Regions from separate parts of the Brachybacterium sp. GCM10030267 genome, predicted to be linked through region 2. Evidence: riboswitches for the same ligand, from Rfam matches in the RefSeq annotation. Region 2 holds a riboswitch; the other holds the start of a gene.
What was found. A riboswitch is a leader RNA that binds a small molecule or an ion and turns the genes downstream of it on or off. The one in region 2 is predicted to bind FMN.

Region 1: it holds a riboswitch for FMN, as region 2 does, so the genes downstream of both, pnuC (nicotinamide riboside transporter PnuC) here and ribD (bifunctional diaminohydroxyphosphoribosylaminopyrimidine deaminase/5-amino-6-(5-phosphoribosylamino)uracil reductase RibD) in region 2, are expected to answer to the same signal.

What each region holds. Positions count from the first base shown of each region.
Region 1 covers NZ_JBHTCX010000012.1:296,107-311,150, reverse strand. The annotation lists gene ACFQS2_RS12480 (FKBP-type peptidyl-prolyl cis-trans isomerase) at 1-812, shown strand, start outside; gene ACFQS2_RS12475 (FKBP-type peptidyl-prolyl cis-trans isomerase) at 885-1,265, shown strand; gene ACFQS2_RS12470 (primosomal protein N') at 1,385-3,484, shown strand; gene ACFQS2_RS12465 (SLC13 family permease) at 3,626-5,362, shown strand; gene ACFQS2_RS12460 (MFS transporter) at 5,453-6,667, opposite strand; gene fmt (methionyl-tRNA formyltransferase) at 6,861-7,823, shown strand; gene ACFQS2_RS12450 (RsmB/NOP family class I SAM-dependent RNA methyltransferase) at 7,820-9,499, shown strand; gene rpe (ribulose-phosphate 3-epimerase) at 9,496-10,182, shown strand; FMN riboswitch at 10,372-10,489, shown strand; gene pnuC (nicotinamide riboside transporter PnuC) at 10,582-11,286, shown strand; gene ACFQS2_RS12435 (phosphoribosyl-ATP diphosphatase) at 11,322-11,585, shown strand; gene hisG (ATP phosphoribosyltransferase) at 11,730-12,587, shown strand; gene ACFQS2_RS12425 (PH domain-containing protein) at 12,593-13,060, shown strand; gene ACFQS2_RS12420 (DUF3866 family protein) at 13,188-14,315, opposite strand; gene ACFQS2_RS12415 (WYL domain-containing protein) at 14,364-15,044, shown strand, end outside.
Region 2 covers NZ_JBHTCX010000002.1:113,170-128,213, reverse strand. The annotation lists gene ACFQS2_RS00945 (DUF3566 domain-containing protein) at 1-201, opposite strand, end outside; gene gyrA (DNA gyrase subunit A) at 205-2,811, opposite strand; gene gyrB (DNA topoisomerase (ATP-hydrolyzing) subunit B) at 3,151-5,265, opposite strand; gene ribH (6,7-dimethyl-8-ribityllumazine synthase) at 5,708-6,199, opposite strand; gene ribB (3,4-dihydroxy-2-butanone-4-phosphate synthase) at 6,196-7,527, opposite strand; gene ACFQS2_RS00920 (riboflavin synthase) at 7,524-8,183, opposite strand; gene ribD (bifunctional diaminohydroxyphosphoribosylaminopyrimidine deaminase/5-amino-6-(5-phosphoribosylamino)uracil reductase RibD) at 8,201-9,259, opposite strand; FMN riboswitch at 9,386-9,515, opposite strand; gene ACFQS2_RS00910 (DciA family protein) at 9,582-10,430, opposite strand; gene recF (DNA replication/repair protein RecF) at 10,427-11,686, opposite strand; gene dnaN (DNA polymerase III subunit beta) at 11,706-12,830, opposite strand; gene dnaA (chromosomal replication initiator protein DnaA) at 13,383-15,044, opposite strand, start outside.

The sequences.
Region 1 (15,044 bases), on a different contig from region 2:
TGACGGTCAGCGACGACCTCGAGGCGGAGCCCACGATCGAGTTCACCCCGCCGGTGCAGATCACCGCGCCCGATTCGGCCCTGATCACCTCCGGGGACGGCGAGACGATCGCCGAGGGCGACACCATCATCTGGCGCAGCGTCTATTCGGACGCGAGCACCGGCGACGTGCTCGAATCCTGGTGGCAGGGCGCCCCGGCCAATGGCGTGCAGGTCACCGCGGAGACGCTCGGTGACGAGGCGTTCGCGTTCCTCACCACGGTCCCGATCGGCTCGCGCGTCGCGATGGCCGGCTGGCAGACCACGACGTCCGGGCAGTCCTACGCGCTCATCCAGGCCTCCGACATCGACCGTGTCGTCTCGCCGCTGCGCGCCGACGGCGAGGCGCAGGAGCCCTCCGGAACCTTCCCGGCCGTCAGCCTCGACGAGAACGGCGCACCCTCCCTGGAGTCCGCGCCCGAGGGCGAGGCACCCACCGAGACCGTCCGCGAGACCCTCATCCAGGGCGCCGGGGACGCCACCCGCGAGGGCGACTACCTGACCATGCACTACACGGGATGGAACTGGGACTCCGGTGAGCAGTTCGACTCCTCGTGGGAGCGTGGGGCGCCGTTCGGTTTCCCGCAGGGCATGCAGAAGGTGATCCCCGGCTGGGACGAGAACCTGCTGGACCTTCCCGTCGGGTCCCAGGTGATGCTGGTGGTCCCCCCGGCCGAGGCCTACGGTGAGGAGGGCGAGTCCGAGCACGAGCTCGCCGGACAGACCCTCCTGTTCGTCATCGACGTGCTCGATGCCGCGCACAAGGCAGACTGACCCCACGACACCGACACCGTCCCGGCGGAGGCGGCCGCACGACGGCCCCTTCCGCACATCCCAGGAGGACCCATGGATCGCAGCAAGCCCGAGATCGAGCACCCCGAAGGCCCCGCGCCCACCGAGCTGGTCAGCAGTGAACTGATCGTCGGGGACGGCGAGCAGGCCGCCCGCGGCGACGTAGTCGACGTGCACTATGTGGGCGTCTCCCACTCCACCGGCGAGCAGTTCGACGCCTCCTGGGATCGTGGCGAGCCGCTGCGCTTCCAGCTCGGCGTCGGCCAGGTCATCACCGGCTGGGACCAGGGCGTCCAGGGCATGAAGGTCGGCGGGCGCCGCCGCCTCGAGATCCCCGCCTCGCTCGCCTACGGCGACATGGGCGCACCGCCCGTGATCGCCCCCGGCGAGTCCCTGATCTTCGTGTGCGACCTGGTGGCGGTGCACAAGCGCTGAACACGTCCGCCACGCCGGCGGCGGGGGGACCGCTCGGGGAGCAGGAGAGCCTCTTCACGGCCCCCGTCGCCCCCGAACCTCCCGCCCCGGAACGCGGATCGGCGCCCCGGGACGGGACGCTGCGCACCACCGCAGGCTTCGACGTCGTCGACGAGCTTCCCGTGGCCAGCGTGCGCCTGGTGGGCGTGCTGCCGCATCTGGACCGTCCCTTCGAGTACGCCGTCACCCCCGATACCGCCGCAGCCGGGCCCGGTATGCGGGTACGGGTGCGCTTCTCGGGCAAGGACACCGAAGGCATCGTGCTGGGGCGGCACGCCGAGGCGTCGACCGACCGCCCCCTGGCGCCCCTGCGCCGCCTGGTCTCCGAGGACGTCGTGGTCCCGCCGGCCATGATGCGGGTCTGCGAGGAGGTCGCCCAGCGCTGCGCGGGCACGGTGGGGGATGTGCTGCGCCTGGCCCTCCCGCCGCGCCATGCCCGCGCGGAGAAGGCGGACCGCGCCGCGGAGGACAAGGCGCTCCAGCAGGAGCAGGCCTCCGAGGACGCCCACACCGAGGCCTCCGATCGCGAGGACGCCGACGGAGAGGATGCCGGCCAGGACGTCGCCGGCGATGAGGCTGCCGGCCAGGACGCCGGCGACGGCGCGGACACGGGGGCTCCCGCGCCGCGCCCGGGCGATCGCTACCCCGGCCTGGCCGCTCTGATCTCCCGCGCCGGGCAGCCGACCGGCCCGGTGCCACGTGCCACCATCACCCTCGACGCCGCCGATCCCTGGACCGTCGTGGCGGCCGACGCCATCGCCGACCTCGGGCCCGATCAGGGAGCCCTCGTCATCGCCCCGGACCAGCGGGACATCGCCCGGCTCAGCCGGGTCCTGGCGGACAGGGGCATCGAGCACGAGATCCTGGCGGGCACCGAGGGCCCCGAGAAGCGCTACCGCACGTTCCGCCGGATCCTCCGAGGCGCCACCCGCGTGGTCCTGGGGAACCGCTCCGCCGCCTTCGCACCGGTGGCGAACCTCGCCCTGGCGATCTGCTGGGACGAGGCCGACGACCTGCTCGAGGAGCCCCGCGCCCCGTATCCCCACGTCCGCACCGTCCTGCAGTGCCGGTCCGCCGAGCAGCGCTGCGCCCTGCTCTTCCTGGCGGCCAGCGACTCGGTCCCGTTGCAGGCGCTCGCGGAGGCTGGCTACCTGGCCCGGCTCGAGCCGCTCCCGGCGTCCGTGACCGCCGTGCGCCCGCACATCGTCGCCATGGACCAGTACCTCCGCGAACGGGAGGGCCCCTCCGGGCGCTCCCGGCTGCCCCAGGAGGCGATGCGCGTGATCCGTCGCGGACTGGAGCGCGGCCCGGTGCTCGTCCAGGTCCCGCGCAGCGGATACGTACCGGCCATCGCCTGCACCTTCTGCGGCACCCGTGCCCACTGCCCGAACTGCGCCGCCCCGCTGTCGGTCACCGGACGCAGCGGCCCGCTGCACTGCCGGGTGTGCGGGCGCCGCGAGGACGGGTATCGCTGCCCCGAATGCGACCGCACCCAGGTGCGTGCCATGGTCATCGGTTCCACCCGCACCGCCGAGGAGCTCCACCGCGGCTTTCCCGACGTCCCGCTGAAAGTCGCCGGCGGCGCCCATGGTGCGCTCGAGGACGAGAACGTCCCTGAGCACGGGATCGTGGTCGCCACCCCGGGCGCCGAGCCCGCACCCCCGGGTCGCTTTGCCGCCGCACTGCTCCTGGACGCCGACGCCATGCTCGCCCGCGCCGCCTTCGATGCCGACGTCGAGGCCGTGCGCCGCTGGCGCAACGCCATCGCACTGGTGCGCACCGCGGACGAGGGCGGGCACGTGCTGGTCGTCGGCACCGCCACACTGCCTGCGATCCGTGACCTGGTCGCCCATCGCTCGCGGGTGTTCCTCGACCGCGTCCTCGCCGACCGCCGGGAACTGGACCTGCCTCCGTTCAGCAGGGTCGCCGAGATCGTCGGTGACAAGGACGCCTGCCGCAACTACCTGGAGACCACGGATCTGCCGGACGGCACCGACGTGTTCGGCCCCGTCGACCTCGAGGAGCCGGAGTCGGCAGGCCGTGCCCGGGCCGTGGTGCGTCTGGACCCGCGCCGCTCCCGTGAGCTCGCCGATGCGCTGCGAGCGGGCGTGGCCGCGCGCTCGGCCCGCAAGGCTCGCGGGTCGCTGCGGGTGCGCCTGGATCCGCCCGACGTGTTCTGACCCCGAGGCGCGGTCCCGTCGGCGTCGCGACCGTGCCTCGGGGCGGTGCCCGCACCGGCCTGCTCGCCTCCGCCGCCGACGTCCCGTAGTGTGATCGGTCGCACCGAAGAGATCGCGACGAGGCGACGGAGGGCACAGATCATGCGCGAGGGACCGACGACGTCCAGCACTCCTGAGGGGCCCGAGGGACAGGACGCACGTGCCGGAGGGGACCGACGCGTCGAGAGCGGCACTCCCGAGAGACGCGACAGGCCCGGAGGGCGCGACGACCTCGTCGAGACCGAGCACGCCGAAGGGGACGGGAACCGGGACGATCTCTCCGAGGGGGAGCGGGCGCCGGCCGCGCCGGGCCGCACCGTTCTGGTCCGGCGCCTCGGTCTCGCCGTCGGGCTCGTGGCCGCCGTGGTCATCTACCTGATCATGCCGGCCGAGGCACCCCACGCCGCCCGGCTCACGGCCGCCACCGCCGTCCTGATGGCCGTGTGGTGGATGACGGAGGCGCTGCCGATCCCGGCGACGGCCCTGGTGCCGGTGGTGGTCTTCCCCGTCCTCAACACCGACGTCGGCTTCGACGACGTCGGCGGCTCCTACGGGAACAACATCGTCTTCCTGTTCATGGGCGGCTTCATGCTGGCGCTGGCCATGCAGCGCTGGAACCTGCACAGACGTATCGCCCTCGCGATCGTCGCCGCCATCGGCACCAGCCCGTCGCTGCTCATCCTCGGCTTCATGGTCGCGACCGGATTCATCTCCATGTGGGTCTCCAACACGGCCACCGCGGTGATGATGCTGCCCATCGGGGTCTCGGTGCTGCTGCTGGTGAACAAGCTCCGCCTCGAGGACGCCGCGACCAAGGGCGAGGAGCCGGGTGAAGGCGTCGATCCCGACCCGTCGGCCGAGGGCACGGCCAGCAAGGCCGTCCGCTCCAACTTCGGGGCCGCGCTGATGCTCGGCATCGCCTACTCCGCCTCGATCGGTTCGCTGGCCACCATCATCGGCACCCCGCCCAATGCCCTGCTCGCCGCGCACATGAGCCAGGACTTCGACGTCACCATCGGCTTCGGCCGGTGGATGGTCGTGGGAGCTCCGCTGGCGCTGGTGTTCATGGCGATCGCGTGGGTACTGCTGACCAAGGTGATCTTCCGTCCCGAGATCACGGAGATCCCCGGCGGGGCGGAGCTGATCCGGGACGAGCGCCGCAAGCTCGGCAGCATCTCCTCGGGAGAGGTCCGTGTGCTGACCATCTTCGTGCTCGCAGCCCTCAGCTGGGTGTTCGTCCCCCTGATCTGGCGATTGGTGAGCGAGGGGGACCCGCCCATCAGCGACGCGGGCATCGCCATGCTCGTCGCCCTGCTGCTGTTCCTGCTCCCGGCCGGAGCGGCCCGCGGGGTGCGCCTGCTGGACTGGGAGGCGGCGGTGAAGCTCCCGTGGGGCGTGCTGCTGCTGTTCGGCGGCGGTCTCGCCCTCAGCGCCCAGTTCACCAGCTCCGGGCTGACGGACTGGATCGGCGAGGTCACCCAGGAGCTCGGCGGACTGCCCATGGTGCTGATCGTGGTGATCGCCGCCGCCGGCATCCTCTTCCTCACCGAGCTGACCTCGAACACCGCCACCGCCGCGACATTCCTGCCGGTGGCCACCGCGGTCGCCACCGGGATCGGCATCGACCCGATGCTGCTGGCGATCCCGGTGGCGCTGGCCGCCACCTCGGCCTTCATGCTGCCGGTGGCGACCCCGCCGAACGCGATCGCCTACGGCTCGGGATACGTGCAGATCCCGCAGATGGCCAAGGCGGGAGTATGGCTGAACCTGATCGGCATCGTGCTGATCACCGCGGCGACCATGACCCTCGCGGTCTGGGTATTCGGGCTCGTCTACTGATCTCGCGCCGGTCGCGCGCCGGACTCCGCAGCGGCCGGCTGCGGGCGCCGCGGCCCGTCGTCCCGGCCCTCCGGCCGCAGGGCTCCGGCGTCATCCGCCCTGCGTGCGCAGCACTCCCAGCGCCAGTGCGGCGGCGAGGATCACGCCGGCTCCCACGACCGCCACGGTGGCGGGCCACCCGAACGCCTCGTAGACGTGGCCCGTGCTCCATCCCAGCACGCTGGAGCCCGCGTAGTAGGCGAGGTTGTACAGTCCCGTCGCCTGCGAGCGCGCCCCCTCGGCCCGGGCCCCTGCCCAGCCGCTCGCGATCGAGTGCGCCGCGAAGAAGGCGCCTGTCATCACCAGCAGGCCCACCAGCACCAGGAGCAGGGGCCCGGCGATGGTCAGCAGGAGCCCGAGCAGCATCACACCCATCGCCGCGAGCATGACCGGCAGCCGGCCGTACCGGGTGGCCAGACGCCCGGCGGCGGGGGAGGAGACGGTCCCGCCGAGGTAGGCGAGGAAGACGAGCCCCACCACGCCCGCCGACACCCGGTACGGCGCCGCGGTGAGGTGGAAGGCGAGGTAGTTGTAGATCGCGACGAAGCCACCCATGAGCAGGAATGCGCACGCGAACAGGACGAGCTGGCCGGGATCGCGCAGCGTGCGGGTCAGGCGCGCCGCCCGGGGAGCCCACCGCCGGGAACCCGTCCCGGAGTCCGGCGGCACGAATCGCCGTTCCCGCGGGGCCGTGAGCACAAAGGCGGCGGCAGCGGCGGCCGAGAGCAGCGCGACGGCGCTCATCCCGGCCCTCCAGGTCAGCGCATCGGCGATCGGAGTGGCGACCACGCGTCCCAGCAGCCCGCCGACGGTGGTTCCCGCCACGAACCAGCCCGCCGCGATCGCCCGGGCCTGCTCGTCCACCTCCTCGGAGAGGTACGCCATGGCCAGCGCCGGGATACCGCCCAGAGCCGCGCCTTCCAGCAGCCGCAGCACCAGGACCAGCTCGTAGCTGGGTGCCCACGCCGCGACCAGCGCCAGCGTCGTGGCCGCGGACACCGCGAGGACCATCGCCCGCAGCCTCCCGATCCGGTCTCCCGCGAAGGACCAGGGCACCACGGCCAGAGCGAGGCCGCCGGTCGCGGCCGAGACCGTCAGCGCCGCCTGTTCGGGGCCGACGCCGAGATCCGCGGAGATCAGCTGCAGCATTCCCTGCGGGGAGTAGAGCTGGGCGAAGGTGGCGATGCCCGCGCACACCAGAGCCACGAGCATGCGCCGGTACGCGGGGCTGCCGACCGGGTGTCCGGGCCGGTGCTCGTCGAGCATCACACCACGCCCCTCACAGCAGATCCATCAGGCGGCGTCCCTCAGCGGACGACGCGGACCGGGTACGACACATGCCCACTCTAAGCAGGCGCCCGCCGAGGATGCGGGCCGCTCGTCCTGCTGGGTGCACCTGTCCGGGAGGCGCATCCAGCGCTGCCGGTCCGGGGACTCGGCCCCGTAGACTCGGGGCATCATGCGTCTGCTCTTCGCCGGCACCCCCGAGGCCGCCCTTCCCTCCCTGCGCACCCTGCTCGACTCGCACCACGACGTCGTCGGGGTGCTCACCCGAGCCGACGCCCCCGCGGGGCGCGGCCGCAAGCTCACTCCCAGTCCTGTGAAGTCCCTCGCCCTCGAGGCCGGGGTACCGGTGCTGACCCCTGCGACGCTCCGCGACGAGGACACCCAGCAGCAGATCCGCGAGCTCGCGCCCGACGCCGCCCCGGTGGTGGCCTACGGGAACCTGGTCCCGCCGGCAGCACTGTCCATCCCTGCCCACGGCTGGCTGAACCTCCACTTCTCCCTGCTCCCGGCCTGGCGCGGCGCCGCCCCGGCCCAGCGTGCCGTTCTGGCCGGGCAGCGCGAGACCGGTATGAGCGTCTTCCGCCTCGAGCAGGGCCTCGATACCGGCGACGTCATCGCCACCGCGCGGACCTCGATCGGCGAGTACGAGACCTCGGGAGAGCTGCTGAACCGGATGGCCGAGGAGGGAGCCGATCTGCTGCTGTCCGCGCTGGATGCCCTCGAATCCGGCACCGCGACCCTCACCCCGCAGGACGACTCGCTGGCCACGCATGCCGCGAAGCTGACCACGGCCGAGGCCCGGATCGACTGGACCCGCCCGGCCGACGAGGTCAGTGCCCATATCCGCGGCATGAGCCCGCACCCGGGAGCCTGGACGGTCCTGGCCGGATCCCGCCTGAAGGTTCTCGGTCTGGAAGCGCCGCCCGAGCACCCGCCCGTGCCGCCGGGCCTGATCGAGACCACCCGCCGCCAGGTGCTCGTGGGCACCGGCACGGACGTCGTCGCCCTGGCGACGGTCGCTCCGGCAGGGAAGCGGCCGATGCGGGCAGCGGACTGGGCCCGCGGCGCGGCCCTCGGCGAGGGCGGCAGCGCCGTCTTCGCACACGATCTGGACGACGACGAGGAGCAGGCATGAACGACCAGCGCCGCAGACGGGGGGACGCCGGTCGCGACGACCGCAGCCGCAGCCGTGACGGTCGTGGCCGAGACGCTCGTGCCCGCGACAGCGGTGGCCGCGATGACCGGGCCCGCCGGGAGGAGGGGCGCGGGACGGCCCCCTCCGGCGGTCGCGACGCGAAGGGGCGGGAGCGCTCGGGTTCCCGCGGCCAGGGCGGCCCCCGCCGTGGCTGGTCCTCCTCACGGCCCTCCGAGCGCGGTCGCCGCGCCACCGGTTCTCGGCAGGTGGCCTACGAAGGGCTGCGCCTGGTCCGCGAGGAGGACTCGTACGCGAACCTCGTCCTTCCGCGCCTGCTGCGCAGCAATCGGCTCTCCGGTCGCGATGCCGCCTTCACCACCGAGCTCTTCTACGGCTCCCTGCGCGCCCAGGGTCGCCTGGACGCGATCCTCGCCGCCTGCATCGACCGCCCGCTGGACGACGTCGACCCTGCACTGCTGGACGTGCTGCGCCTGGGCGCCTATCAGCTGCTGGACATGACCGTCGCCCCGCATGCCGCCACCTCCGAGACCGTGGCACTGGCCCGCTCGGAGGTGGGCGCCGGCGCCGCGAGCTTCGTCAACGCGATCCTGCGCCGGGTGGGGGAGAAGCCCCTGGAGGAGTGGATCGCCGAGGTCGCTCCAGATCGCGAGCGTGACCTGACCGGTCATCTCGCCATGGTCCACTCCCACCCCCGTTGGGTGGTGCGGGCGCTCACCGACGCCCTCGCGGGCAACGGTCGCGACCGGTCCGAGATCGATGAGCTGCTGGCCGCCCAGAACGCCGCTCCAGCAGTGTCCCTGGTCATGCGCCCCGGCCTCATCGATCTCGACGAACTCATCGACCACGGCGCGAGCGCCGGCGAGCTCAGCATCTTCGCCGCCTCCTGGCCGTCGGGGGACCCCGGCGGCATCGACCCGGTCAAGCAGGGCCGGGTCGCCGTCCAGGACGAGGGCAGCCAGCTCGCAGCGCTCGCCCTCGCCCTCGGTGCGGACGATCTCGTCCGTGCGGACGACGTGCACTGGCTGGACCTGTGCGCGGGCCCCGGAGGGAAGACGGCCCTGCTGGGCGGGCTGACCATCGACCACGATGCCGACCTGCTCGCGGTCGAGGTCCAGCCCCACCGCACCGAACTCGTCGACCGCTCCATCGCGCCCCTGCAGGAGGCCGGCTGCGAGATCACCACCCGCACCGCCGACGGCACTGAGATCGGTGCGGAACTGCCCGGGCACTTCTCCCGGGTCCTGGTCGACGTGCCGTGCTCGGGTCTGGGCGCCCTGCGCCGCCGCCCCGAGTCCCGCTGGCGCCGCACGCCCGGGGACATCGGCCACCTCGGCGTGCTCCAGCGCGACCTGCTGACCTCCGCGCTGGACGCCACCGCGCCCGGAGGCGTCGTCGCCTACGTGACGTGCTCCCCGCACCTCGCCGAGACCCGACTCGTGGTCACCGACGTCCTGTCCCAACGTGAGGATGTCGAGCAGCTCGATGCCCGAGACGCCGTGCGCGCCGCGATCCAACCGGCCAAGGCCCACGAGGTGGACCTCGGGGAGGGGCCCGCCGTGCAGCTCTGGCCCCACGTGCACGGCACCGACGCCATGTACATCTCCCTGCTGCGCAAGCACCCGATCCCCCTCGCGGAAGGAACCTCGCCCTCATGAACTCCCCGTACTCGACCGATGGCCAGTACATCCACCCCAGCATCCTCAACGCGGACCTGATGAGCATCGGCACCGAGCTGGACAAGATCGCCAGCGCCGACAGCGTCCACGTGGACGTGATGGACAACCACTTCGTGCCCAACCTGACCTTCGGCCCCAGCGTCGTCGAGCAGATCGTGGGACGCAGCGACATCCCCGTGGACGCTCACCTGATGATCGAGGACGCCGACCGCCAGGCTCCCGCCTTCGCCGAGGCCGGCGCAGATTCGGTCACCTTCCATCTCGAGGCCGCCAAGGCGCCGATCAAGCTGGCCCGCGAACTGCGCCGCAAGAACACCGCCGTCGGCGTGGCGCTGCGCCCGGCCACCGCGGTGGAACCGCTGCTGGACGTCATCGGCGAGTTCGACATGCTGCTGATCATGACCGTCGAACCCGGATTCGGCGGGCAGAGCTTCCTGGAGACGATGCTGCCCAAGATCCGCCGCGCCCGCGGCGCGATCAGCGAGGCCAACCTCGAGGTGTCCATCCAGGTCGACGGCGGGGTCAGCCGCGAGACCATCGAACGATGCGCCGAGGCCGGAGCGAACGTGTTCGTCGCCGGCTCCGCGATCTACAAGGCCCAGGACGCCGCCGAGGAGATCACGGCCCTGCGGGAGCTGGCGCGAGGCCACGGGGGTCACTGAGGCCCGCACGCCGCTCACCGGGGCTCATGAAGTCCGGGACATAGGAGCCCGAGCGATCGGGGGCTCAGCCCCCGAATCGTCGGGGTCGACCGGTGCCCGCTGCCCCGGCGGGAGGGCGTTCGCCACACTCGGCCACGGGCCCGCCGGGTCACGACGCGAGGCGGCTAGCATTGTCCCGTCACGACCAGTGACGTGCTCCGGGGTCGGTGAAAGTCCGAGCCGGCGGTGACAGTCCGCGACCCGCTTCGGCGGTGGAGCCGGTGGAATTCCGGCACCGACAGTACAGCCTGGATGAGAGGCGCACGTCCTGCATGTCGCCGGCGCGCCCTGGCGCCTCCCGGCGGCCTGCCGGAACCCCTTTTCCCCCGGAGCCACTGCATCGGCGGAGAAAGGACCGGCATGGATCTTCTGCAGTGGCTCTTCGACGCGCGACTCGAGTTCGCGGGCGGGCAGTTCATCCTCTGGCGCGAGGTGCTCGGCAACCTCTTCGGCCTGCTCAGCGCGCTCGGTGGCATGCGCCGCAAGGTCTGGGCCTGGCCCATCGGCATCGCCGGCAACGCGCTGCTGCTGACGGTGTTCCTGGGCTCCCTGTTCGGCAGCGCCGGGACCGTGGATCTGCTCGGCCAGGCCGGCCGCCAGGTGATGTTCATCGCCACCAGCATCTACGGCTGGGTCCGCTGGCGGCAGGCTCGGCACGAGGGCGGCACCGCCGTCGAGCCCGAGTGGGCCTCCTGGCGGACCCGCATCCTCCTGCTCGTCGCCATGGTCGGCGGCACCGCCGGGCTCACCCCGATCTTTCGCGCCCTGGGCTCCTACGAGCCCGTCTGGGCCGACGCGTGGATCTTCGTGGGCAGCCTCCTGGCCACCTTCGGGATGGCCAAGGGCTGGGTCGAGTTCTGGCTGATCTGGGTGGCCGTCGACATCGTCGGCGTCCCCCTGCTGGTCAGTGCGGGCTACTACGCCAGCGCCCTGATGTACCTCTTCTACGGCGTGTTCACGCTGACGGGGTTCTTCGTCTGGTGGCGGGTGCGCAACCGGCGCGAGCACGACGAACGGGTCACCGTCGAGACCGCCCACCTGGATCCGACGGTCCGCCAGGAATGAGCGACCTCCCCGTCATGACGCGTAAGCTACGCCCCGTGAAGGATTTCGAGGCGTTGTTCGCCGAGCTCACCGAGAAGGCCCGCACCCGACCCGAGGGGTCGGGCACCGTCCGCGAACTGGACTCGGGGGTCCATGGGATCGGCAAGAAGATCGTCGAGGAAGCGGCCGAGGTATGGATGGCCTGCGAGCATGAGACCCATGACGACGCGGCCACCGAGATCAGCCAGCTGATCTACCACCTGCAGGTGATGATGGTCGCCAAGGGCATCACCCTCGAGGACGTCTACGGCCGGCTCTGATCCGAGATCCGACGGCGAGACCGTCGGGCCCCGCGGTCGCCGGGTCCCACGCGCCTCGCCCGCACGTCAGCATCGCCCCTCTCCACCCCTGACCACCATCCGTCCCCGTTCCGTGCGCCGCCCCGAGGCGGCGAAGGAGTATCCGTGCTGCGCATCGCTGTTCCCAACAAGGGCGCTCTGTCAGAGCCCGCCGCTGATCTGCTGCAGGAGGCCGGCTACCGCCGCCGCGGCATGGCCAAGGAGCTCGTCGTCCTCGACGAGGACAACGACGTCGAGCTGTTCCATCTGCGCCCCCGGGACATCGCGGTCTACGTCGGCTCCGGCACCGTGGACGTCGGCATCACCGGCCAGGACATGCTGCTGGATTCCCGCACTCCCGCGCAGGAGATCCTGCCGCTCGGCTTCGCCGGCTCCACGTTCCGCTTCGCGGCCCCGATCGGGACGCGCGAGGACGTGGCGAGCCTCGAGGGCGCCCGGATCGCCACCAGCTACGAGAACCTCGTCGGCGACTACCTGGCCGAACGGGGCATCAACGCCGAGGTGGTCCACCTCGACGGAGCCGTCGAGTCCTCGATCCGCCTGGGCGTGGCCGATGTGATCGCCGACGTCGTCGAGACCGGCACGACGCTGCGTCAGGCAGGGCTCGAACCCTTCGGAGAACCGATCATGACCAGCCAGGCGGTTCTGTTCTCCCGGCCCGGGATGGAGCTGGAGGAGACCGCGGCCCACTCCCTCGAGGTCCTCGAGCGCCGCATCCGCGGGGTGCTGGTGGCCCGTGAGCACGTGATGCTGGACTACGACATCCCCACCGCCCTGATGGAGAAGGCCGTACAGATCACCCCCGGCTTCCAGTCGCCGACGGTCTCCCCGCTGCACGGGGGAGAGTGGCACGCCGTGCGGGCGATGGTCGAGCGCAAGGCCGCCCACCGGATGATGGACGACCTCTACGACGTCGGCGCCCGGGCGATCCTGGTCACGGCGATCCAGGCCTGCCGTATCTGAGAACCATGGATCCGAGGGAGCCGGAGCATCCCATCGGCCGGGAGCCGGCGACCGTCGTGATCCGGCCGCGGATGGTGCGTATCGCCGGGTACATCACGGGAGTGGTCGTGCTCGGCGGGACAGTGGCAGGTGCGGTCGTCATCCCCGGTCTCCTGCTCGGTGGCCGCCTCGGCCTGGTGGCCGTGGGCGTGCTGATCCTCCTCTTCTGCCACCTCGAGGCGTCGGTGCGGCTGATCGCCGGGCCGGACTCCCTCGAGGTGCGCAACGTCTTCCGGGCACGCACGCTGGACTGGGCCGAGATCCTCGCCATCAGGTTCCCGGTGGGGGATCCGTGGGCGCACCTCGATCTGGCCGACGGCACGACTCTGGCGCTGAACGCGATCCAGCGCTACGACGGTGAGCGCGGCATCGCGGCAGCCCGGCGGCTGCGCGACCTGGTGCGCGAACGTGGAGAGGCCCCCGACGTCGGCTGAGTGCGCCACGTCTGCGGAACCGGTCCGGCAGACCCCGGTTCGGAAGACCCCGGTTCGGACGGCCCCGGTGGGAGCGGCTCGGATTCCGGTGCCGTCCGCACAGCGTCCCGGCATCCGCTCCCTCGGGCTAGGGGATCAGCGAGGCGGCGCAGCGCCCTGCCATCGCCGCATAGCGGAAGGCCTCGGGGTCCTCGGCGAGCGAGCGGCCCATCGTCGACAGCCGCACCGGGACGTCCTCGAGAGCGTCCCGCAGACCTCGTGCATCGACCTCGGCGAGCTGGTGCTCGATGCCTCTGGCGCGAGCAGGCTCCATGATCGACGTTTTCACCTGTTCACGAACCGACGCATGAAAACCGTTGTACTTGTGATAGTTGCGCTCGAGCAGCGGCAGATGCACCGGGGTCAGCGTCGCCCGGCCGTACACGGTGGAGGAGTGGTGGGAGAGTCCCCGATGACGACGACGGGGGTCGGCTCCGGAAACCCGCAGCGTGGCGACGGGGGTGCCGCCCAGCACGGCGGTCGCATGCAGCGCCTCGGCGGACTGGATCCCGGAGAAGCCCCACCCGGTGCCGGTACCGAGATTCCCGGGACCCTGGACCGCGATCACCACGTCGGCCGCGACCACGTGCCGCGCTCCGAGCAGCGCCGAATGCACCGTGACGGCCTCGAGGTCGCCCCCGAAGGACTGGCCCGTACTGATCACCGCCGCGAGCAGCCCGGCCTCGCGGAGCCTTGCCGCGGCGCGCGAGTACGCCGCCGGCAGGGCGGCCCCGTCGGTGTGGACGTACGCGATGCGCGCCGAGTGCCGCTGGGCGCGGATGCCGGCGAGGATCGCGGGCAGGGACGAGTGCAGGTCCGCCACCACCACGGGCATGCCCTCGATGTCCTGCGCCGCCCGGATCGTCTCGTAGTGCTCGCTGTCCGGATCGTCGATCGCATCGACCATGGTCTGCATCGGTGTGTACCGGGCCTTGATCATGTGCCCGGCCGGTTCCGCCGATGTCGGCAGCACGTCGAGGCGCGCCACCACCAGGGCATCTCCGCCGGTTCCGAGCTCACGACGGAGCGCATTGGTGTTCAGCAGTACGCGTTCTCCCCGCGCGGGAGTTCCGGTCAGCTCCGGATAGGCGATCGCCTCGACCGTCTCACCGCCTGCGGGCTCATCGTCCTCGCCGTCGAGCTCGACGTGCAGCCGTTCGACCCCGTGCCAGGACGTTCGGACCCCGGTCACCGTTCCTCGTTCCCAACGCAGCATGGGCCCAGCTTAGGGCCGCGCGCGCCAGGGGACGGTTAGTCTGTGCAGGTGGCTGCCAAGAGTGTGGAAAGAATGCTCAACGTGATCATGACGATCGGCTCCCGCCGGCGCATCGATCGCGCGAAGCTGTTCGCCGTCATCCCCGATTACGCCCAGGCCCCGTCGGAGCAGGCCGCCGAGCGCATGTTCGAGCGCGACAAGGCGGCGATCCTCGACCTCGGTCTGCCGCTGGTGACCGACCGTGACCTGTTCGACGAGAACACCGTCTACTACCGGATCGACGCCGCGGAGTCCGGAGCCGTCCTCGACCTCACCACCGAGGAGTACACGGTGCTGCTGGCCGCGAGCCGTGCCTGGGACGATGCCGCCGCCGGCGGAGCCGCGCGCCGGGTCCGCTCCAAGCTGCTCAGCCTCGGACACGACGCGGACCCCGATCTGCTGCGACGCACCCCGCGCGGCGCCGTGGAGTCGCTCCCGGTGCTCACACCGCTGTTGGAGGCCGTGACCTCGGCCCGCTCGGTGCGATTCGTCTATCGCGGCACCCACGGTGCCCCGGCAGAGCGCACCGTCGAGCCATGGGTGGTGGGTGTCCACGATGGCCACTGGTACGTCCACGGCTGGGATCTCGACCGCGCCGCCCCGCGGGTGTTCCGGGCCTCCCGCATCGAGTCCTTCCCGGCGCAGGGCGCCCCGGCCACGCAGCCCCGACCCGAGCACACGGACCTCTCC
Region 2 (15,044 bases):
AGAGCTCGCGGTCTCCTTCTTCGGGCTGCGGCTGGCACCCCGGGCGGCGGAGCCCTTCCCGGTGCCGATCCTCTCGTCGGAGGAGCCGTCGGTCTCCGTGCCGTCCTCGACGACCGGGAGCTTCGAGGTCGCATCCGGCGACGCGCTCTGGGGGGAGGACGTGCGGGACGTGGAGGCAGTCCTCGAGTCACTCGTGCTCACGGATCACTCCTCGATCGTGTCGTCGCCGCCGGAGGGCGACCGGTCGGACTCGTCAGAGCCTAGATCATCGGAGGGGGCCGGAGCTGACTGCGACTCGTCCTCGCTCGAGATCTCCACAGCATCCCCGCCTTCTGCCGCCGCGCCCTCGTCGAGGTCCGGGGTCTCCGCGACCTCGGCCAGCTCCTCGTCCACCTCGGACTCGGGGCTGGCGGTGACCAGCAGGATCTGATCGCCCTTGTCGGGCTTGGCGAAGACGACGCCCATGGTGGTGCGGCCCTTGGCCGGCACCTCGGCGACGCGGGAGCGGACCACGCGGCCGCGCTCCATGACCACGAGCAGCTCGTCGGACTCCTCCACGGCGGCGGCGCCGACGAGGTGGCCCCGGTCGTCGGGCAGCTTGGCGACCCGGATGCCCAGACCGCCGCGGCCCTGGACGCGGTACTCGTCGATGCTGGTGCGCTTGGCGTAGCCGCCCTCGGTCACGGTGACCACGTACTGGCCGGGCCGGACGACGTCCATGGCCAGCAGCTGGTCGTCATGGCGGAACTTCATGCCGGTCACGCCGGAGGTGGCGCGGCCCATCGGGCGCAGCACGTCGTCACCGGCCGGGAACCGCACGGACTGCCCGTTGCGGGAGACCAGCAGCAGATGGTCTTCGCTGTCGACCGCGCGGGCGGCGATCAGCCGGTCCGGCTCGGGCCCGTCCGGGCCGTCGATGTCGCGGAGGTTGATGGCGATGATGCCGCCGGTGCGGTTGGAGTCGAACGCCGGCATCGGAGTCTTCTTGACCAGCCCCGAACGGGTGGCCAGCACCAGGTACTGGGCATCCTCGTAGGTATCGATCGTCAGGACCGAGGCGATCTTCTCGTCGGGCTGGAAGGCGAGCAGGTTCGCCACGTGCTGGCCCTTGGCGTCCCGCGGGGCCTCGGGCAGCTCGTAGCCCTTGGCACGGTAGACCCGCCCCTGGTTGGTGAAGAACAGCAGCCAGCGGTGGGTGGTGGTGGTGAAGAAGTGCTCGACCACGTCGTCCGCGCGCAGCGAGGCCCCGCGCACTCCCTTGCCGCCGCGCTTCTGGGCGCGGTACTGGTCGGCGCGGGTGCGCTTGACGTAGCCGCCGCGGGTGATGGTGACGACCACGTCCTCCTCGGGGATCAGGTCCTCCATCGACATGTCGGTGTCGAACGGGAGGATCTGGGTGCGGCGGTCGTCGCCGTACTTGTCGACGATCTCGGACAGCTCCTCGGAGACGATGTCGCGCTGGCGCTGCGGGGAGGCCAGGATCGCGTTGTACTCCTCGATCAGGGCCTGCAGCCGGTCGTGCTCCTCGATGATCTTCTGGCGCTCCAGGGCGGCCAGTCGGCGCAGCTGCATCGCCAGGATCGCGTTGGCCTGGAGCTCGTCGATCTCCAGCAGCTCCATCAGCCCGGTGCGTGCCTCGTCGGCGTCCGGGGAGCGGCGGATCAGCGCGATGACCTCGTCCAGCGCGTCCAGGGCGCGGAGGTAGCCGCGGTAGATGTGGATCTGCTCCTCGGCCTTGCGCAGCCGGTACTGCGTGCGGCGCACGATGACATCGATCTGGTGCTTGGTCCACTCGCGGACGAACGAGTCGATCGACAGGGTGCGGGGCACATTGCCGGCCAGGGCCAGCATGTTCGCCGAGAAGTTCTCCTGCAGCTGGGTGTGCTTGTAGAGGTTGTTCAGCACCACCTTGGCGACCGCGTCGCGCTTGAGGGTGATGACCAGGCGCTGGCCGGTGCGGCCCGAGGTCTCGTCGGTGATGTCGGCGATGCCCTGGATCTTGCCCAGCTTGACCATCTCGGCGATCTTGCGGGCGAGATTGTCGGGGTTGACCTGGTACGGCAGCTCGGTCACCACGAGGCACATGCGGCCGTTGATCTCCTCGGTGGAGACCACGGCGCGCTGGGTGATGGAGCCGCGACCGGTGCGGTAGACGTCCTCGATGCCCTTGGTGCCGACGATCGTGGCGCCGTTGGGGAAATCGGGCCCCTTGATGTGCTCGAGGCAGGCCTCGAGCAGTTCGGGCTTGGTGGCCTCGTAGTTCCTGAGGTACCACTGGACGGCCCCCGCGACCTCCCGCAGGTTGTGCGGGGGGATGTTGGTGGCCATGCCCACCGCGATCCCGGCAGAGCCGTTGACCAGCAGGTTCGGGAAGCGGGCCGGGAGCACGACGGGCTCGTCGATGGTGTTGTCGTAGTTGCCCTGGGTATCGACCGTGTCCTGGTCGATGTCCCGCACCAGCTCCATCGCCAGGGGCGCCATCTTGCACTCGGTGTACCGGGGTGCGGCCGCACCGTCATCGCCCGCGGAGCCGAAGTTGCCCTGTCCCAGGATCAGCGGGTACCGCATCGCCCACGGCTGGACCAGGCGCACCATGGCGTCGTAGATCGCGCTGTCGCCGTGGGGGTGGTAGTTGCCCATCACGTCGCCGACGACCTTCGCGCACTTCGAGAAGGAGCGGTCGGGGCGGTAGCCGCCGTCGTACATCGCGTAGACGATGCGGCGGTGGACGGGCTTGAGGCCGTCGCGCACGTCCGGCAGCGCGCGGGAGACGATCACGCTCATCGCGTAGTCGAGGTAGGAGTGCTGCATCTCCTGGTTCAGGTCGACCTGGGTGATGCGGTCGACCTCGTTCTCATCCAGCGGATCGACGAGGGTGACCGTGCGATCGGCCGCCTCGGACTGCGAGACCTCGTGGGAGCCCTCCGGGGTGGAGGGGCCGACGATGCCGCCGGGCAGCGAGGGCGCCTCGGGATCCGGGGTCGCCTCGTCGGCGGGCCCGGTGCCGGGGTCCTGGGGCGTGGTCTCGTCGGGGCTGTTGGGGTCCTGCGGAGTGTCGCTCATGGCGTGGAAGGCCTTTCGGGTGGGGCCGAGGGTCGTGGGCGTTCCCGGGGGCGCTCGGGCCGGGCCGTGCGCGGCCCCGGGGAGCCCTCAGATGTCGAGGAAGCGGACGTCCTTGGCGTTCTCCTGGATGAAGCGGCGCCGGGACTCGACGTCGTCGCCCATCAGGACGGAGAAGATGGTGTCGACGTCGGCGGCCTCGTCGACGGTGACCTGCTTCAGGGTGCGCGAGTTGGTGTCCATGGTGGTGGTCTGGAGCTCCTTCCAGTCCATCTCGCCGAGGCCCTTGTAGCGTTGGATGCCGTTGTCCTTCGGGATCCGGCGGCCGGCGGCGCGGCCGGCCTCGAGGCGCTCGTCGCGCTCGTCGTCGCTGAAGACGTACTCGTGCGGGGCGTTGGACCACTTCAGGCGGTACAGCGGCGGCATGGCGACGAACACGTGACCGAGCTCGATCAGCGGGCGCATGTACCTAAACAGCAGCGTCAGCAGCAGGGTGACGATGTGCTGGCCGTCCACGTCGGCGTCGGCCATGAGGATGATCTTGTGGTACCGCAGCTTGGTGGCGTCGAAGTCCTCGCCGATGCCGGTGCCGAAGGCGGTGATCAGCGAGCGGACCTCCGCGTTGTCGAGCGCGCGGTCCAGCCGGGCCTTCTCCACGTTCAGGATCTTGCCGCGGATCGGCAGGATCGCCTGGTTGTAGGGCTCGCGGCCCGAGACCGCGGAGCCGCCGGCCGAGTCGCCCTCGACGATGAAGATCTCCGACTCCGCAGGATTGCGGGAGGCGCAGTCCTTGAGCTTGCCGGGCATGCCGCCGGACTCCAGCGGCGACTTGCGGCGGGTGGCGTCACGGGCCTTGCGGGCCGCCTCGCGGGCGGCGGCGGCCGCCTGGCCCTTCATGACGATGGCCTTGGCCTCCTGCGGGTGGGAGACGAACCAGTCCTGGAGCTGGTCGGTCATCACCTTGACCATGAAGGTGCGGGCGATGGTGTTGCCCAGCTTGGTCTTGGTCTGGCCCTCGAACTGGGGCTCACCCAGCTTCACCGAGATCACCGCGGTCAGGCCCTCGCGGATGTCCTCGCCGGTGAGGTTGGCGTCCTTCTCCTTGAGCAGGCCCTGTGCGCGCCCGTAGCGGTTCACGATCGAGGTCAGCGAGCTGCGGAAGCCCTCCTCGTGGGTGCCGCCCTCGTGGGTGTTGATCGTGTTGGCGTAGGTGTGCACGGACTCCGAGTAGGCACCCGTCCACTGCATGGCCACCTCGACGGAGATGTGCGCCTCGGTGTCCTCGGACTCGAAGGAGATGATGTCGGGGTGGATCACCTCGGCCTTCTTCGCCGTGTTGATGAACTCGACGAAGTCCTGCAGGCCGCGCTCGTAGAGGTAGGTGACCGAGTGCGGCCCGGTCTCCGTGCCGGCGCCCTCGGCCGCGAGCTCGACGTCGACGATGTCGTCCTCGCCGTCCTGATCGTCCTCGGAGGGGCGCTCGTCGGTCAGCGTGATCCGCAGTCCCTTGTTCAGGAACGCCATCTGCTGGAACCGCTTGCGCAGGGTCTCGAAGTCGTAGACGGTCTCGTCGAAGATCTCGTCATCGGCCCAGAAGGTGATGGTGGTGCCGGTCTCCTCGGTCTCCTCGCCCTTGTCCAGCGGGCCCTCGGGGACGCCGCGCCGGTAGGCCTGGCGCCACACGTGGCCCTGGCGGCGGATCTCGACCTCCATGCGCGAGGACAGGGCGTTGACCACGGAGGAGCCCACGCCGTGCAGGCCGCCGGAGACCGCGTAGCCGCCGCCGCCGAACTTGCCGCCGGCGTGCAGCACGGTCAGCACCAGCTCCACCGCGGGCTTTCCCTCGGTGGGGTGCATGTCCACGGGGATGCCGCGGGCGTGGTCGACGACGCGGACGCCGCCGTCGGCCAGCAGCGTCACCTCGATGGCGTCGCCGTGGCCGGCCATCGCCTCGTCCACGGAGTTGTCGACGATCTCCTGGACCATGTGGTGCAGTCCGCGCTCACCGGTGGAGCCGATGTACATGCCCGGGCGCTTGCGGACCGCCTCGAGGCCCTCGAGGACGGTGATGTCCGAGGCCTCGTAGTGCTCGGGAGCGTGGGCGGCCCGTTCGCCGGCGGACCCGGGCACCGGGGCGGCGGCGGTCTCCTCGCTGGTTCCGGACGACGGGTCCGGGATGCTCTGGGGCGCGTCCTGGTCGGGCATGGGTCGGTCGCTGTCGCTCACCTGGTGTGGCTCCTCGCAGTCCTGGGTCCCTCGGCCCGGAGTGCGCCGAGGGGAGTTCGGCAGTGCGCCGCGGCCCATGGGTCCGGCTCAGCACACAGGCGGCCCACGGAGCTCCCGCGCGCGCACGCGCGTACGGGGACCCGTAGGCCACAGCGGCCGAGCCGACGGCATGAGTCCACGAGGACGTCGGAGGACGTCGGCCGAACCTGCTCGATTCTACCGGAAAACGCCGTCTGGACCTACTACGCCACTCCGTCGTGTGGACAACGTGACGCAGAATCGGTGCCACGCGTCGCGCGAAGGGCTCTGCAAGGCGCCGACGGACCGGCCGACGGGGACCGGTACGTCGCCCGGGGTCCGGGCGCGGCACAGGCGAATCTGAGGATCCGATGCGTCCGCGCCGGCCGGTCCCCGCGGCTGCTCAGCTCCTCCCGCCCGCGGCCGACGGGATCCGCCCGAGCACTCCGGCCGTGACCAGAGCCGCCGAGGCGGCCTCGTATCCCTTGTCCTCACCGGATCCGGGCAGACCCGCACGATCCAGCGCCTGCTGCTCATCATCGCAGGTCAGGAGGCCGAAGCCCACAGGGATCCCGTGGTCGAGGCTGACCCGGGAGAGTCCGTCGGTCGCCGCCCGGCAGACGTAGTCGAAGTGCGGGGTCCCGCCGCGGATGACGACGCCGAGGGCGACGACGACGTCGTGGGTGCGGGCCAGGCGGTCCGCGACCACGGCCAGCTCCATGCTGCCGGGGACGCGGAGCACGGCCGGATCGGGCAGCTGAGCCTCGGCGCAGGCGCGCAGGGCGCCGGCGATCAGACCGTCCATCACCTGGTCGTGCCAGGAGGCCGCGACGAGGGCGACGCGGGCGCCGGGCAGGTGGGGGATCTCCGCGGTGGGGCTTCCGGATCCGCTCATGGTCTCTCTCCGTTCGGTGCGGTGCCGGCCTCGCGGGGGAGGCCGGCGGAGGTGATCGGTGGCAGGCCGACGAGGTGATGGCCCAGCCGGTCGCGCTTGGTGGTCAGGTACGCGAGGTTCTCGGGGGTGGCGTGGGTGGTGAGGTCCACCGTGCCCGTGACCTCGACGCCTCCGGCGCGCAGCGCGTCGGCCTTCGCCGGGTTCTGGGTGAGCAGCTCGATCGCGCCGACGCCGAGGTGGTCGAGGATCTGCGGGACGATCGTGAAGGATCGGGAGTCGACGGGGAGGCCGAGATCGAGGTTGGCGTCGACGGTGTCGCGGCCGTGCTCCTGGAGCGCATAGGCGCGCAGCTTCTCCAGCAGCCCGATGCCGCGGCCCTCATGGCCGCGGAGCAGGATCAGCACCCCCCGACCGGCGGCATCGATGCGGGCGAGCGACTCCTCGAGCTGGGGACCGCAGTCGCAGCGCCGGCTGCCCAGGATGTCCCCGGTGACGCACTCGGAGTGGACCCGCGTCAGCACCGGCCCGGGCGTGGTGACCTCGCCGCGCACGAGGACCAGGTGCTCTGCCGAGCCCTCGCGGACGGCGAGCGCACGGAACCGGCCGTATCTCGTCGGCAGCTCGACCGGCGCCGTGACCTCCAGCGGCTCGTGCCTCACCTGCGGGACGGGCGCGGCCGGCAGCTCCGGAGACTCCGCGAACGCCGGAGCGTCGTGGGTCCGCCGGTGCTCGACGAGGGCCTCGATCGAGATCATGGCCAGGCCGTGCTCGTCGGCGAACGCGCGCAGGGCGGGCCCGCGCATCATGCTGCCGTCGTCGTGGACGAGTTCGACGATCATCCCGACGTCCGGCAGGCCCGCCAGGCGCGTGAGGTCCACCGCGGCCTCGGTGTGGCCGCGCCGTTCGAGCACGCCGCCGTCGCGGGCTCGCAGGGGGAAGACGTGTCCCGGTCGGATCAGATCGCCGGGGCCGGACCGCGGGGAGGCCAGCACCTGCAGGGTGCGGGCCCGGTCGGCGGCGCTGATGCCGGTGGTGACGCCCTCGTGGGCGTCGACGCTGACCGTGTACGCGGTGCGCAGCGGATCGGCGTTGGAGGCGACCATCAGCGGCAGCTCGAGGGCGTCGGCCCGGGCGGCGCTCACGGGCGCGCAGAGCAGACCGCTGGAGTACCGCACGGCGAAGGCCAGCAGCTCCGGGGTCGCGGCGCTCGCGGCGAGGATCAGGTCGCCCTCGTTCTCGCGGTCCTCGTCGTCGATCACGATCACCGGCCGGCCGGCCGCGATGTCGTCGATCGCGCGGGGTATCGGGTCCAGTCGCAGCGTGCTCATCGTCCGGTCTCCGCTCCGGCCAGTGCGCCGACCGTCAGCTTCTCGACGTACTTCGCGAGCACGTCGACCTCCAGGTTGACCCGGTCGCCCACGCGGCGCAGGCCGAGCGTGGTGCGCTCGAGGGTCTCGGGGATCAGCGCGATGGTGACCAGGCCGTCCTCGAGCGCGGCGACGGTGAGGCTCACCCCGTCCACGGTGAGCGAGCCCTTCTCCACGAGGTAGCGATCCAGGCCCGGGGTGCTCAGGCGCAGCAGCGTCCCGCCCTGGCCCTCCTCCCGGCCCAGAACCTCCCCGACCCCGTCGACATGGCCCTGGACGATGTGCCCGCCCAGGCGCCCGTCGGCGCGCAACGAGCGCTCGAGGTTCACGCGGTCCCCGGCGCTGAGACCCGCGAGGGTGGTGGCGGCGAGGGTGGTGGGGATGACGTCGGCGGTCCAGATCTCGCCGTCGATGTCCGCGACGGTCAGGCAGCAGCCGCTGACGGCGATCGAGTCGCCGAGGGCGACGTCCTCGAGGACGTGGGGCGAGCGGATCCGCAGCCGGACGGTGCCGTGGTCGGGCCCGGTCCCGTCGGGCCGGGGCTGGTCGGGATGGGACTGGTCGGGCGGGATGACGGCGTCGACCGTCCCCAGCTCCTCGATGAGGCCTGTGAACATGGCGGGTTCCCTTCGGGTCAGGGTCGGGTGGTACGGGGGCGCAGAGTCAGCTGGAGGTCGGTGCGCCCGTCGGGTGAGGTCAGTGGCTCGGTGGTGACGAGGTCGAGGTCGAGGCGGTCGGCGATCGTGGTGATGCCGAGGTCACCGATCCCGGCGGGGCCGGCGCCGAGCAGGGTCGGGGCGAGGTGGACGATGAGTTCGTCGACCGTGCCGGCGGCGAGGAAGGCGGCGGTGAGAGTGGGCCCGCCTTCGAGCAGCACGTGCCGTTGCCCGCGCTCGAACAGGTCGGCGAGGGCGCTGGAGGGATCCCGAGTGCGCAGCGCGATCTCGGGGCCGGCTCCGTCCAGGGCCGGCAGCGGCGGGTGGTCGCTGATGCCCATGACGGCCCGGTGCGGCTGCCGGGGCAGGAGCGTGCCGTCGCCCCGGCGAGCGGTGAGGGTCGGATGGTCCGCGCGCGCGGTGCCGGTACCGATCAGCACGGTGTCGCAGGTGGCGCGGAGGCGGTGGACCTCCTGCCGGGCGGTCTCGCCGGTGATCCAGCGGCTGCTGCCGTCGGCCGCGGCAGCCCTGCCGTCCAGGGTGAGGGCGATCTTCGCGGTGACCAGGGGGCGGCCGTGCCGCAGGCCGTGCTCCCAGCCGCGGTTCAGGGCGGCCGCCCGCGCCGCGAGATCCTCCGGGACCTCGTCCTCGACCTCGATCCCTGCGGCGCGCAGCGTCTCGATCCCGCCGGCGGCCGCGGGGTTCGGATCCCGGCGAGCGACGACGACCCGGGCGATGCCGGCGGCGATCAGCGCGTCCGCGCACGGATCGGTGCGGCCGACGTGGGTGCACGGCTCGAGCGTGACGACGGCCGTCGCCCCGGCCGGCGATCCGCTCCCCTCACGGCGAGCGTCGGCGAGGGCGTCGGCTTCGGCGTGGGCCGTGCCGGCCCCGCGGTGGTGGCCTTCGGCGAGGACCGTGCCGTCCGGGGTCAGCAGGACGCAGCCGACGCGGGGATTGGGGCCGAGAGGGACGGCAGGATCCGCCGCGATCTCCAGGGCGCGGCGCAGGGCGTCGCGCTCACGGGTGCTGAGCATGCTCTCTCCTCCGGTCCGCGTCGCTCGCGGTCCGGAGTGAGGGAGGGGTCACGGAGGCGGCGTCACTCCGGGGTGCCGCTGCCGGCGCACGGAGAGTGCGCGGCCAGGGCCGTCCGGAGGACGACGTCGCGTGCGCTTCCCATCCGGACTCTGACCGTCGGTCCAGGAGTTCCACCTGGTCAACCGAGGGCCGAAGGCCATCGGGTCGCGGACTGTCACCGCCGGCTCGGAATTTCACCGACCCCAGTGCACGCGAGCTTTCCAGCTCGTCGGAGCCCACGCTAGCAGTCGGTGGCCCGCCGTGGCGGCGCCGAGAGACGTCTCACCCGTAGGTGTCGCGGGGTCCGCGCCAGGTGACGGTGCGCCGGCCCTTCTTCCAGCTGCGTTCGGCCGCGGCCGGGCCCGTGACCCGCAGCTCGGAGATCACGTGGGCGCCGATGTGCTCCTCGATGGTCGTGATCAGCTGGGGTGAGAGCATCCGCAGCTGGGATGCCCAGGCGGAGGAGGAGGCGCTGACCACGAGCACGCCGTCCTCGAAGCTGACGGGGCGGCAGTGGGTGCTGATCCGTTCGCCCACGATGTCGTCCCATTCCTCCAGCACGCGCCCGGCGCTCATCCCCGCGTTCCAGCCCAGGTTCCCCAGCACTTTGCGCAGCACGGTCTCGATGCTCTGGGGGTCCCGGGGGTCCGGCCGGGAGCCGGAGTAGCCGGGCGCGCTGCCGGATCGGTCGCGCACATCTCGTGCCTGGGTCTTCGCCGAGATGGGGAACAGGCCCCGGTCCCGCGCCGCGGCCCGCGAGCGGTTGACCGTGCGGCGGGCCAGTTCGAAGGGGTCGGCCACGGCGGCGAGCTCCGGCGGGTCGTACAGCTCCTCGGTCTCGTCCGCGCCCACCGTGCCGTCATCGTCGCCGGGACCACCAGGGGCGCCCGTCCCGAAGGCCGCGTCCGGGCCGGTGCTGCCCTCGCGGCGCGACCGGGCCGACCCGCTCGGGGCCGTCGCCCGTGAGCCGCGGCCCGATTCCTCCGGTGGAGCCGGCAGTGCCTGTCCGGCCGAGGGGCCGGGACGCGCGCCGTCGGTGCGACCGGTCCAGGTGGAGAGGTCGTAGGGATTGGCGAGGCGCGGCCGGGAGGGACCGTCGTTGCCTGGGTCGCCGCCGGGACGCGGGGTCATGGCCGGCTCCCGTCCTCGCGGGGCACGGCCGCTCCCAGGCTGACATCGACGACGTGGATCTCGCCGTCCAGCGATGCGGGGATGTCACTGTCGTTCGCGGTGGTGATCAGCACCTGCGACGCGTGGGTGACGATCCGTCCCAGGCGGTCGCGGCGGCGGGTGTCGAGCTCGCTGAAGACGTCGTCGAGGATGAGGATCGGTTCACCGTCCCCGAGGTCGCCCTCCTCGAGCCGCAGCAGATCGTAGGAGGCCAGTCGCAGGGCGAGGGCCAGGGACCAGGACTCGCCGTGGCTGGCATAGCCCTTGGCGGGGAAGTCGTGCAGCCGGATCTCGAGGTCGTCGCGATGCGGCCCGCTGAGCGTGACGCCGCGGTCGATCTCCTCGTCATGGCGGCGGGCGAGCAGATCCAGCAGCACGTCGTGGATCTCGCGGGTGCTGGGCAACTGTCCCGGCGCGGCCCCGAGCTCGTCCAGTGCGGTGGAGCGGTAGGCGACGTCGGCCGGGGAATCGACGTCCCCACGCTGGTCGGGCGGGAGGTCGAGGGCCTCTTCGGCGCCTTCGTCCGTGGCGACCCGCAGGTACGAGTAGCCCAGGTGGGGGCGGAGGCGGTTGACCAGGTGGAGCCGGGCGCGCAGCAGATCCGCGCCGAGGCGGGCGAGCTGCTGGTCCCACACCTCGAGGGTGGAGGCCGCCGTCTCGGACGGGTCCAGACCGCCGACGGGATTGGCGCTGCTGCCGCGGCGCAGGGAACGCATCTGCTTGAGCAGGTTGCTGCGCTGCTTGAGCACACGGTCGTAGTCGGCCTTGACCGAGGCGTAGCGGGGGGCGATGACGAACAGCAGCTCGTCCAGGAAGCGCCGCCGGCCCTCGGGATCGGCCTTGACCAGGCCCAGGTCCTCGGGCGCGAAGAGCACGGCCCGCACCTCGCCGAGCAGGTCCCGCAGGCGGGAGACGTTCTGGCCCTGCAGCCGGGCGCGGTTCGCCCTGCCCGGGGTGATCTCGAGGTCGACCTGCAGCGGGCGACCGGCACGCTGGAAGGTGGCGCGGACGATCGCGGTCGACTCCCCGCGCCGCACCAGTGCCGCGTCGTGCGGCACACGGTGGCTGGAGAGGGTCGCCAGGTACCACACGGCTTCGACGATGTTCGTCTTGCCCTGGCCGTTCTGGCCGACCATCACCGTGATGCCCGGATGCACCGGCAGAGTGAGCCGCGGGTAGGAGCGGTAGTCCGTGAGGTCGAGAGCGGTCAGCTGCACGGAGAGACCACTCCCGCCCTCAGATCCGCATCGGCATGATCAGGTACTTGTACGAGGTGTCGGGAGTCCCTTCGAGGGAGTCCTGACCGCTCATGACCGAGGGCTTGATGGAGTCGGTGAACACGAGCCGCGCGAACTCCGCGCCGAGGGCGCCGAGCCCGTCGAGCAGGAACCCGGAATTGAAGCCGACGACGAGATCCTCGCCCTCGAGGTGCGCCTCGAGGACTTCGCTGGCCTGGGCGTCGTCACCGGCGCCGGCCTCGAGGGCGACCTGGCCCTCGGTGAAGGACAGTCGCACGGGGGTGTTGCGCTCGGCGACCAGGGAGACGCGCTTGACGGCCTCCATCAGGGGGCCGGTGGCGACGACCGCGGTGATCGCGGTGGTCTCGGGGAAGAGCCGACGCACCGGCGGGTACTCGCCGTCGACCAGCGTCGATGTCGTGCGGCGGCCGCCGGCCTCGAACCCGATGAGGTTCGCCGAGGCGTCCTCGGCCAGAGCGATGTCGACGCTGCCGCCGGTGGACATCGAGCGGGCGACCTCGTGGAGGGTGCGGCCGCGCACCAGGGCGGTCTGCTCGGCGCCGGGCGTGGTGGGCGTCCAGGTCAGCTCGCGCATCGCCAGGCGGTAGCGGTCGGTGGCCATCAGGGTCATGGTCTCGCCGGTGATCTCGACCTTCACGCCGGTCAGCAAAGGGAGGGTGTCGTCCTTCGAGGCGGCGACGGTGACCTGGCTGATGGCCTCGGAGAACACGTCGGCCGCGACGGACCCGGCCACGGGCGGCATCGACGGCAGCTGCGGGTACTCCTCGACCGGGAGCGTGGCCAGGGCGAAGCGGGCGCTGCCGCAGCGGACCTGGAGCTTGGTGCCCTCGAGCGCGATGGAGACGTCCTTGTTCGGCAGTGCTCGGACGATGTCGGAGAGCATCCGGCCCTGGACCAGGACCTCACCGGGCTGCTCGACCTCGGCATCGAGTCGGATCTGGGCGCTGACCTCGTAGTCGAACGTGGACAGCTGCAGTTCGCCGCTGGCATCGGCGACGATGCGCACGCCCTGCAGGATCGGCATCGCCGGCCGGACGGGGAGGGTTCGGGTGGCCCAGGAGACGGCGTCGCCGAGGACGCCGCGGTCGAGGTGGAACTTCACCGTTGCCACTCCTTCGCAGTGGTCGAATGCCAGAACTTGATCGAACGGAGCACAGCGTATCGGTTTCGCGGACCTCTCGCCGACACACCGTCCAGGATCCTTGACAGCCGTCCCGTCATCGCGCGTCGATCACCTGTCATGGGCCACCGCGTCATCGGCCCCGTCGTCGGCGCTTCCGACACCCGCGCATCCACATCCCCGTCGAGCAAAGAACTACAGTCCTCTTCTTCACGGCTGTGTACTTCGTGGACAACCACCATCGTCGCAGGTGAGCCCGTATGACCGTCACGTGGACCAGCCGGGGATCGGCGTCATCGCGAGGTGCATCGGTTGTGCATGCACCCGTTCGTGCACGGCATTTTTGTCATTCAGCCGTTCACATCGGCTCCTGCGCAGATGCCGATCACTCCACACCGTCCACAGAGTTTTCCACAGTTGGGGAGAAGCTGGCGCTGACCAGGAATGTTCTTCAGACACCCGTCGGGGGCCGGTCACTGTCCACAGCATCGTCCCCAGCGCCGTCGGTTTCTCGGGACCACAGCCCCGCGAACCTCACGCCCGGGTCGAGGAGCTGGAGCTCTTGATACGCGCAGTCAGCTCTGTGACCTGGTTGAAGATCGCCCGGCGTTCCTTCATCAGCTCGCTGATCTTCTTGTTCGCGTGCATGACGGTGGTGTGGTCCCGCCCGCCGAACTCCTCCCCGATGCGGATCAGCGGCATGTCCGTCAGCTCGCGGCACAGGTACATGCCGATCTGCCGGGCCGAGACCAGCCGGCGGGAGCGGCCGGTGCCGACGATCTCGTCGACCGAGAGGCCGAAGTAGGTCGCGGTCTGGGCGATGATCGTCGACGCCGTGATCTGGGCGCCGTCGTCGTGGGAGAGCAGATCCTTCAGCACGCTCTCGGCGAGCGTGACGTCCATCGGCTGCCGCGAGAGCGAGTGCAGCGCCTGGACGCGGATCAGAGCCCCCTCCAGCTCGCGGATGTTGGTGGCGATGTGCGAGGCGATGTACTCGAGCACCTCGTGCGGGACCTCGCCGGTGTTCTCCTGGGCGACCTTCTTCCGCAGGATCGCGATGCGGGTCTCGAGGTCGGGCGGCTGCACGTCGGTCATCAGCCCCATCTCGAACCGTGACCGCATGCGGTTCTCGAAGCCTCCGAGCTCCTTCGGCGGCAGATCGGAGGTGATCACGATCTGCTTGTCGGTGTTGTACAGCGTGTTGAACGTATGGAAGAAGGCTTCCATCGTCTCCGGGGCACGCTGGAGAAACTGGATGTCGTCGATGAGCAGGATGTCGATGTCGCGGTAGCGGCGCTGGAACTCCTGGGCCTTGCCGAACTGGCCGGACTGCACGGAGTTGATGAAGTCGTTGGTGAACTCCTCGGAGTTCACGTAGCGCACCACGATGTCCGGGTACAGGCTCTGGGCGTAGTGGCCGACGGCGTGCAGCAGGTGGGTCTTGCCCAGGCCGGAGCCGCCGTAGATGAACAGCGGGTTGTACGCCTTGGCCGGGGTCTCCGAGACCGCCGAGGCGGCGGCCTGTGCGAAGCGGTTCGAGGACCCGATGACGAACGTCTCGAAGGTGTACTTCCCGTTCAGACGCGAATCCTCGCCGAGCGTGGGCTCGCCGGCGGCCGGCGCCGACGGGCGACGCGGGGCCGGGCCCGGGGACGGCGCCGAGGACCCGGTCAGCGCCGAGAGTCCCGCGTAGGCGCTGGGATCATCGGCCGCGCTGCCGGTGTAGGACCCCGTCGACGTGAAGCGGGTCGAGGAGAACCGGGGGGAGAACGGGTCGGCGTCGGAATCGGTGCCGGCGGAGCCCGCCGAGGCGCTGCTGGGAAGCGCGGGGCGACCGGTCTGGTCCCCCGAGGGCAGCACGGAGCCCTCGTCGCGCCGGAAGGGGCCGCTGGTGTCGTCACCGCTGTGGAACTCGTGGACATCCGGCAGGGACGTGTCCACATCTCCGTCCACAGGATGTGCACCGGAGGCGGTAGAAGCCGAGGTCGCCTCGGCCGAAGGCGCGGGCTCGTCGGTGTCCTCCTCAAGCAGCAGCGACTCGTCGACGGTCACGGCGAAGCGGATGTCGCGGCCGGTGGCCTCGCTGAGAGCAGCCTTGAGGGACCCGGCGATCCGGTGCTCGAACAGCTCTTTCGCCGAGGTCGACGGCGCCGCGAGCAGGGCGGTGTCCGCCACCACGGCCATCAGACGGGACAG